2 regions of the Fusibacter sp. JL298sf-3 genome follow, and region 2 is predicted to be linked to the other one. Evidence: riboswitches for the same ligand, from Rfam matches in the RefSeq annotation. Region 2 holds a riboswitch; the other holds the start of a gene.
The links. Region 2 has a riboswitch for FMN ahead of ACR6HW_RS07330 (hypothetical protein). Riboswitches for the same ligand answer to the same signal wherever they lie in the genome.
Positions count from the first base shown of each region.

Region 1: another riboswitch for FMN. It lies ahead of ACR6HW_RS08475 (ECF transporter S component); the one in region 2 lies ahead of ACR6HW_RS07330 (hypothetical protein).

Region 1 is NZ_CM132608.1:1,749,851-1,754,226, reverse strand. It holds gene ACR6HW_RS08490 (aminopeptidase P family protein) at 1-258, opposite strand, end outside; gene ACR6HW_RS08485 (cupin domain-containing protein) at 293-640, opposite strand; gene ACR6HW_RS08480 (MATE family efflux transporter) at 826-2,202, shown strand; FMN riboswitch at 2,246-2,362, shown strand; gene ACR6HW_RS08475 (ECF transporter S component) at 2,482-3,075, shown strand; gene ACR6HW_RS08470 (MATE family efflux transporter) at 3,494-4,376, shown strand, end outside.
Region 2 is NZ_CM132608.1:1,510,768-1,515,143, reverse strand. It holds gene sucC (ADP-forming succinate--CoA ligase subunit beta) at 11-1,186, shown strand; gene sucD (succinate--CoA ligase subunit alpha) at 1,167-2,045, shown strand; FMN riboswitch at 2,096-2,214, shown strand; gene ACR6HW_RS07330 (hypothetical protein) at 2,276-2,587, shown strand; gene ribD (bifunctional diaminohydroxyphosphoribosylaminopyrimidine deaminase/5-amino-6-(5-phosphoribosylamino)uracil reductase RibD) at 2,609-3,700, shown strand; gene ACR6HW_RS07320 (riboflavin synthase) at 3,685-4,287, shown strand; gene ribB (3,4-dihydroxy-2-butanone-4-phosphate synthase) at 4,298-4,376, shown strand, end outside.

The DNA.
Region 1 (4,376 bases), 240 kb from region 2:
CGCCGCTTTAAAGAGGTCGATGCCCGTGCCGCTGAGTTCTTGTGCAGCTTGTATATAGTAGCGGCCATCTGTCCAAAGGCCTTGCTTGTCTTTGGTGACTACCAGTGTGCCGGCAGAGCCTGTAAAGCCGGATGCCCACTGTCTGGTCTTGTAGTGCGCCGGCAGGTATTCGCTGGCGTGTGGATCGCTGGACGGGATGATATATGCGTCGATGTTTTCGTTTGACATCTCTTGCAAGATGTGTTTGATTGTACTCATGTAACAGCCTCCCTTAATTCTGTGATGACAGTGCTTATTTGTGTCCTTCTTCCGGTACGATGCAGAGGAATTTAAACGTCGCATCGCCGGTATTTCTGTATTGGTGCAGAGCGTTTGAAGGCACATAGGCGTAGCTGCCGGCAGTGAGTGGGTGAACGGTGTCGTCTATTAAGACGGATCCCTCGCCTTCAATGACGTAGTTGATATGCGGCCAATCGTGCTGATGTTTAGGCGTGTAGCCGTCTTTTGTGAGTTCCATAGCGCGCATGACGTACCCGTCCCAACCCTCTTGAGGGGAGACCAGCACTTGCATGGCGGCGTTTTTGACTTGTGGATTGTCCACAATTATTTTTTTGGTGTCTTTCATGTTTGAAACGATCATGGCGAACCTCCTTAGGTCGTGTTAAGTTCATTATACTGGATTGTATTTCAATTGCAAAGGCAGTTAAAAAGATTTAAAAAAATATTAATTAGAGGCACGAAACGTTTGTGCTTCGAAATAAATTGTGGTATAATTCATTATGTATTGTTAAAATTATTGAATTTTTAGTTTTTGGGGAGTGGCGCATGGATTACACACAGAAGAGAGAGCTGATTTTAAAGGGCGATATGCGAAAAGTGATTTTCACCCTGTCGCTGCCGATTATGTTAAACAACTTTATTCACACCATATACAACATCACGGATACTTACTTTGTCAGCAAGATAGGCGATGACGCCGTAGCGGGGGTGCAGTTCGTCTGGCCGCTGATTTTTTTGACCATGGCTTTCGGCATCGGCATGAGCGTGGCGAGCTCGGCGCTGATTGCTCAGTACATCGGGGCCCATCGACACGACAAGGCGAAGAAGACGGCGGGACAGGTGATTACGTTGTTGATGCTCATTGCCGGCGTTTTTGGCGTCATTGGCTTTTTTTCGGCGCCGCATGTCGTGCGCTTAATGGGGGCGACAGGTACGCTTCTCGACAGCGGCGTCGCGTATCTCAAAATTATGTTTCTGGGCTTGCCGGCGACGTTTTTGATGAACGCGTTTAATGCGATTAAACAAGGGCAAGGGGATACGGTGTCGCCACTTAAAATTGGCGGTGCCTCCGTAGCGGTAAACATGGTCCTCGATCCGATTTTTATCTTTGTCCTCGACCTCGGTATTGAAGGGGCGGCCATGGCGACGATTCTGTCTACCGGCGTTTTTGCCCTCTACGGCATTTTAAAATCTTTTGATGAGAAGCAGAGTTTGATGCTGGAATTTAAAGATTTGAAACCCAATTGGCCCGTTATGGGGGAGATTGTCAGGATTGGTCTGCCGTCTTCTGCAGGGCAGGCGACGACGGCTTTCGGCTTTACGGTGCTCAATGTGTTCTTGGTGGATTTGGGCAAGGTGACGCTGACGGCTTTTGCTATCGGTAACCGCATCAGTTCTCTGATTATGATGCCTGCTATGGGTATCGGCAGTGCACTGGCCACGGTGGTCGGTCAAAATCTCGGCGCTGAGAATGTGCCTCGGGCAAAGAAGGCTGTGCGCGAAAGTGTGTTGCTGTCGACGGTGATGTTGCTCATCGGCGGGCTGGTGCTGTACCCGTTTACCGATACGATTGTGAAGGGGTTCTCTAAAAACCCAGAGATTATCGCCAGTGGCACAGAATATTTGAAGATTTTGTTTTTGACGGTGCCGCTGATGGGCTATTTTCAGATTTTAATCGGCGTTTTCCAAGGTTCCGGACACACGTTTTCGGCAATGCTGATTATGATGGGGAGACTTTGGGGCCTTCGGATTCCAATGGTGATGTTTTTCAGTCGCCAAGCGAGTTTTGGGCCGTCTAGCATTTGGTACGCCATGATTTTCAGCAATTTAATTATCTGTTTAATCGGCCTGGGCATCTATATGACGGGGCGTTGGCAGACGAAGGTCATCAAACCGAAGAAGGTTGTGGTGGCGCGGTCGTAAGACTATTGACAAACGAAAAAAATGTGCTAATATAAGAGTATAAATGAGTCTTCAGGGCGGGGTGTAAGTCCCCACCGGCGGTAGAGCCCGCGAACCGAAAGGTTGATCCGGTTAGATTCCGGAGCCGACAGTTATAGTCTGGATGAGAGAAGCGATTTATGTTTTTTGATGATTATCAGCCCCTGAAGTGCATGCTTTAGGGGTTTTTTGTCGGGGTTCGCCCCCTGTGAAGAAGCCTAAAGCCATCTTTAATGTTTAAATAATTAGGAGGTTTTAGAGATGATTGCACATGAAAAACGCGTATTGAGTGTCGGTCAAATGACCAAAATTGCCATGCTGAGTGTTTTGGCTTACGGCTTGATGTTTGTTCACTTTCCCATTCCGATTTTTCCGAGCTTTTTAAAGTTTGACGTCAGCGATATGCCGGCGCTTATCGGTGGTTTTGCCATGGGGCCTTTAGCCGGTGTCCTCGTCACGGCGGTGAAAAACTTGCTCCACTTGCTTCAAACGGACACGGCTGGTGTCGGCGAGCTCTCCAACTTTTTGGTGGCGAGTGCTTTGATTATTCCCGCCACTTTGATTTATCGTAGAGACAAGTCGAGAAAATCGGCAATTTTGGGACTGATTGCCGGTGTTGTGGCAATGCCGATTGTCGGGGCGTTGACCAACTATTTTATCATTATTCCGTTTTACTCCAATGTGATGCCGATCGATGTGATTATTAAAGCGGGGACAGTTGTCAACCCTAACATTGTGAGTATTAAAAGTTTGATTCTCTACGGCGTGGTGCCGTTTAACTTGCTCAAGGCGGTGGCGACGGCGGGCATAACGCTGTTGCTCTACAAGCGCATATCGCCGATTTTGCAGAAGTAATACAAGTGTTTTTAAAGGTAACGCCAGTCGATGGGATGTCGACTGGCGTTTTTTAACATGCTTTTGGGGACGGTTCTTTTGTGCCAGAATCCACTAAAATTTTACATATTGAGATGCGAGGGGCGGCAGTTAAACGGTTGTAAACGCGCCCCTTTTTGGTGTTTCAGGTGCTCGGCGATAGGGGGTTGTCTCCGGAGAGGTGTTCATCGATGCCGTCGGTGTAGGAGCAGAAAGGGCGCGGGGCTCAAATTGGTGAAAGCCGCTCCTTTACTGAGGTTAGGTGCATGTGTCGCGCCAAAACGGCACAAAAGAACCGTCCCCTTTTTTTAAAAAAAAAGATTCCCCTTTCGTTAAACATTTGATAAACTATTAAGGGTTACGAAATAATAAGGTATCGAGGTGAGAAATGGTCTCGAAAATGACGGTAAGACAAGATATTTTTAAGATGATTACGCCGATACTAATGGCCAATATACTGGAGATGCTCGTGGGGATTATCTCAATGGGACTCATTGGGCACATCGGCGGCATCGCCATTGGCGCCATGGGGCTCTGTCTGCGAGTGCGGGGGCTCGTATGGGCGCTTTACAAAGGGATTGCCATAGGCGTGCAGGTCGTCGTGGCTCAGGCTGTGGGGGTTGAAAACGATGAACGGGTTAAGAAAGCCATGTTGCAGACGGTGGGGTCAATTGTGCTGCTCTCCTTAGTCATTGTCGGCAGTATGTGGCTGTCTCCCGACCCTTGGCTCGGGATATTCGGTGCAGAAGGGGCGCTCTTTGATACGAGCAAAGCGCTGCTGAAAGTCGTGGGCATCGGTTTCCCATTCTTGGGCGTTGTCATTGTGCTCTCAGGGGCCCTACAGGGAAAGGGCGACGCCAAGACGCCGCTGTTTATCACTGGACTGATGAACGTTCTAAACGTGGTGTTGGGATTTGTTTTGGTGAAAGGCCTCTTCGGTTTTCCGGAGATGGGACTTATGGGTGCTGGACTGGCGATGACGTTGGCACAGGTGGTAGCGGCATTGGTTGGACTGGGGCTACTGCTGTCTAAGAAAGGCGTTTTAGGTGGGGCTTCGCCAAAGCACCTCGTGCGCTTTACGCGTTCAGAAATGGTGTCCGTCTATAAGACGGGGTTGCCCAGCGTGTTGGAATCGCTCTTTTGGCAAGTGAGTTCAATTCTTCTGATTCGCGCGATATTGACATATGGCGACGACGCTTTGGCAGCGTATCAGCTGGGCCTTCAGGCGGAGAGCCTCGCGTATATGCCGGCGGCGGGTTTTCAAGTGGCGGCGACGGCGTATA
Region 2 (4,376 bases):
GGAGGGCACTATGGATTTACTGGAATACCAAGCAAAAGAACTGTTAAAGGGCTATGGCCTGCAATTTGAAAAAGGGGTTGTCGTCACAAAACCGGAAGAGGTGTCGAGGGCACTTGAGCATTTTCACGGTGATTTGGTTGCTGTTAAGGCGCAAATTCGCGCAGGAGGTAGAGGAAAAGCAGGAGGCATTAAGCTTCTGCGCGATCCTTTGGAAATCGAAACGTTCGCAAAGGCACTTTTGGGAACGCGTTTGGCAACCCACCAGACAGCTGATGCCGGCGCGTACGTGGGCGCTTTGTATTTGGAAAAAGCTTGCACAATCGAACGAGAATTTTATTTGAGCTTTATGTTGGATAGGGCTTCTAAAAGTATCGCTCTGGTCTTTTCAGGGCGTGGCGGCGTAGAAGTCGAAAGCGTGTCTGAAAACGATCGACATCGCTGTGAAATCGACACCCATTTGGGGATTCAGAGTTACCACGTCCAAGCGGTGCTCAACGCCTTTCAGCTGTCAGACGCGTATCGATTTAAAGTGACTAAACTGCTCACCGCTTTGCTCGATGCCTTTTTAAGCCACGATGCAACTCTGCTGGAAATCAATCCTTTGGTATTGACCAAAGAGGGTAACCTACGCGTTCTCGATGTAAAACTTTCTATAGATGACAACGCGCGATATAGGCAAAATACCTACGTCACTCCAGACGTCCATCACGATTCCAGTGAACGTGAAGCAGAGGCGCTGGGCGTATCGTATGTGAAACTCGGAGGCAATATCGGCTGTCTCGTCAACGGCGCCGGGCTGGCGATGGCGACGATGGATACGCTGGAACTCGCCGGCGGTCGCACGGCCAATTTTTTAGATGTCGGCGGCAGCGCCACCAGTGAAATGGTCAAGGCTTCAATTGCGTTAATCCTCAAAGACCCTTCTGTGGAAGGCTTGTTTGTCAATATATTTGGTGGGATTATGCAGTGCGATACCATTGCATCGGCATTGGTTGAAGCGCAGGAAGAAATGGCAATCGGGATTCCCATAGTCGTTCGACTGGAAGGGCGCAACAAGGCTGAGGGGATGGAACTGCTGAGCCGTTCTTCTAAAGCCGTTTATCCGGCGGCGACACTAGACGCCGGTGTCGATTGCATTGTGGACTTGGTCAAGCGAGGAGGGCATCATGAGCGTATTTGTCAATAGGATGGATAAAATTATCGTACAGGGAATTACCGGACGCGCGGCACAGCTGCACACAAAGGCCATGCTCGACTACGGGACGAACATCGCAGGGGGCGTGACCCCTGGAAAAGGCGGTCGAGAAGTGCACGGTGTGCCTGTTTTCAACTTGGTTTCAGAAGCGGTTAAAAAGACCGGTGCCAATACGTCTATTATCTTTGTCCCCCCTGCCTTTGTAAAAGAGGCGATTTTAGAAGCTGTTGACGGTGGCATTCGCCAAATTGTTTGCATTACAGAGCACGTGCCGGTTCACGATGTGCTCGTCGCGGAAAAATACGCGCGCAGCAAAGGCGTGCGGTTAATCGGCCCCAACTGTCCGGGGATTATTGTGCCGGAAGAACAATTGATAGGCATTATGCCCGGTGCGATCCACAGACGCGGGAACATCGGCATCGTTTCGCGTTCAGGGACTTTAACCTATGAAGCGGTTGCTGTTCTCACTGAAAATGGCTTTGGGCAGTCGACTGTTGTGGGCATTGGCGGCGATCCGATTAAAGGGGTGGACTTTGTTGAGGTTTTAGAGGCCTTTGAAAAAGATCTGCACACAGACGCCGTTATACTGATTGGTGAAATTGGCGGCGAGAGCGAAGAACGTGCTGCAGCTTGGATACAACGACATATGCAAAAGCCCGTCGTCGGTTTTATTAGCGGAAAATCTGCGCCGAAGGGCAAGACGATGGGACACGCAGGGGCAATTGTTTCCGGTGGTACTGGAACGGCGGAATCAAAGACGATTGCACTTGAAAATGCCGGTGTTAAAATGGCACATCGACTCAATGAAATTGTCCCGATTCTTAAAAAAATCGGTGTAAAAAACAGCTAAAAAAACACCTTGACATTTTTTTCTCAATATGGTAGATTGATTAAAACTTAATAGTTCTTCAGGGCAGGGTGAAATTCCCGACCGGTGGTTAAAGTCCACGAGCTGCTCAAGCAGCTGACTTGGTGCAATTCCAAGACCGACAGTAAAGTCTGGATGGGAGAAGAGAAAACAGCGTCTTTTTAAGTGCATTAACCCCTGATTTTCAAGTGAAATCAGGGGTTTTTTAAACAGTGAGATTTGAGCCGATAGGCAAAAGTTGTTTTAGCGGTTTAAACTGTTGTTGTGCGGTAGCGTTTGAGTTTATAGTCGTTATCGCTAGACCACTTAAAGCAGATGCAGGTGCCGAAAACTTTGGCAAAAAAATCACGAAGCTCCCAATAGGGGGCTTTTTTATTTGGACAACAAGGGGCGAGCTCAAAGCCTTTTTGCGGGTGTTCAACGCGAGAAGGCCGTTTGATGCGCTGAAAACGCATCAAATGTTGTTGACAACTGCAGTTGCATCATACTATTTCCACAAGATTAAGCGCTCTGAAGACTTCTAGAGTTTTTTTAGGAGGTGGCAAATGAAAGAAAAATGGATGTCAAAAGCATTGGCGCTGGCTGAAAAAGGCGCCGGTAGCGTGTGGCCCAATCCACTTGTGGGAGCTGTCATTGTGAAAGACGGCGTGTGTATTGGCGAGGGGTATCACGCCGAGTTCGGCGGGGCGCACGCGGAAATATGCGCACTGGCGTCGGCGACAGAATCGGTACAAGGGGCCGTGATGTACGTAACCCTAGAGCCCTGTGCACATACGGGGAAGACGCCGCCGTGCACCGATGCCTTGATACAGGCGGGCATACGAAAAGTATATGTGGCGATGCGCGATCCCAATCCGGTGGTGTCGGGCAAAGGGGTTGAAGCGCTTCGAAACAGTGGCATCGAGGTGGAAATCGGTTTGCTTGGGAAAATCGCAGGCGCTTTAAATACCGGGTATTTGCATTGGCTTAAGTACAAGCGCCCGAAGGTCAGAGCCAAATACGCCATGACACTCGATGGCAATTTGGCGACGTGCAACGGGGACGCCTTTTGGATTTCCAATGAAGTGAGCAGACGTCATGCACATGGTCTTAGGGCGGAATCATCGGCAGTGGTTGTTGGCGTCGGCACCGTGCTTATGGACAACCCTGCATTAACTGTTCGATATGGGGCTATAGAGAAACAACCTCATCGAGTGGTGGTAGACCCATCGGCAAAAACGCCTGAAGACGCGCTGATGCTTGAGGTGAAAGGTGGCCCGGTTCACATCTTTACGAGTGTTGATGCACCAGTGGAAAACCGTCGGGCTTTGGAACGCAAAGGGGCACAAGTGCACGTCCTCGAGCCACTGACTGTTCATACGCTCTTAAAGGCGCTCGTGAAATTGCGACTGGAAAAAGTGCTCGTAGAAGGCGGCGGTAAAACGCACGGGGCCTTTTTTAGAGAGGGCTATGTCGACGATCTTTCGGTGTACATTGCGCCGAAACTTTTGTTAGGTGCGGGCGTTTCACCTATCGCCGGTGAAACTGTAGCGCAAGTGGCGCACGCGCTGCCGCTTGCATCATGCGAAGTGTTACAGCTTGCCGGAGATGTTATCGTACAGGGGCATATTGAGGAGGTGACATGTTTACAGGACTGATTGGTGATGTTGGGTGTGTTAAAAATGTTCTCAAACGTCGAGGTGCTTGCACGCTGACCATTTCTTCGACAATGGATGTGGCCATCGGCGATAGCGTCTGCACCAGTGGCGCCTGTTTAACTGTGACGGAACAAGTTAAAGGCGGTTTTAAAGCCGATGTGATGCCGGAGACGTTAAGAAAGAGCAAGCTGAGTCGTTTAAAGGCCGGAGACAGAGTTAATTTAGAGCAGGCACTGGCAGTGGGGACACGATTAGACGGACATCTCGTTTCAGGACATGTCGACGAGGTGTTAACCGTTGCAAGCATCCGTCGAGAGGGCAATGCGGTTCGACTTGTGTTCAGGGGAACAGCTAGAACCTATCAGAACACGGTACCCATGGGGTCTATTGCTATAGACGGGGTGAGCTTAACTGTTGCAGATAGGTCGCCACGACAAGTTGTAGTGTCTATTATTCCCCATACGTATGCGGCGACGACGTTGAGTCGACTAAAGTGTGGACACAGCGTCAATGTTGAGTACGACGGACAAGTGAAATCCAGTGTGGCGTTAACTGAGGCGATGCTTAGTGCAGCTGGTATCTTATAGGAGGTCGAAGATGTTTATAGAAGTTGTAGAAGCGATGGACTTGTTGAAAAAAGGTGAGATGATCGTCGTAGTTGACGATGAGAACCGAG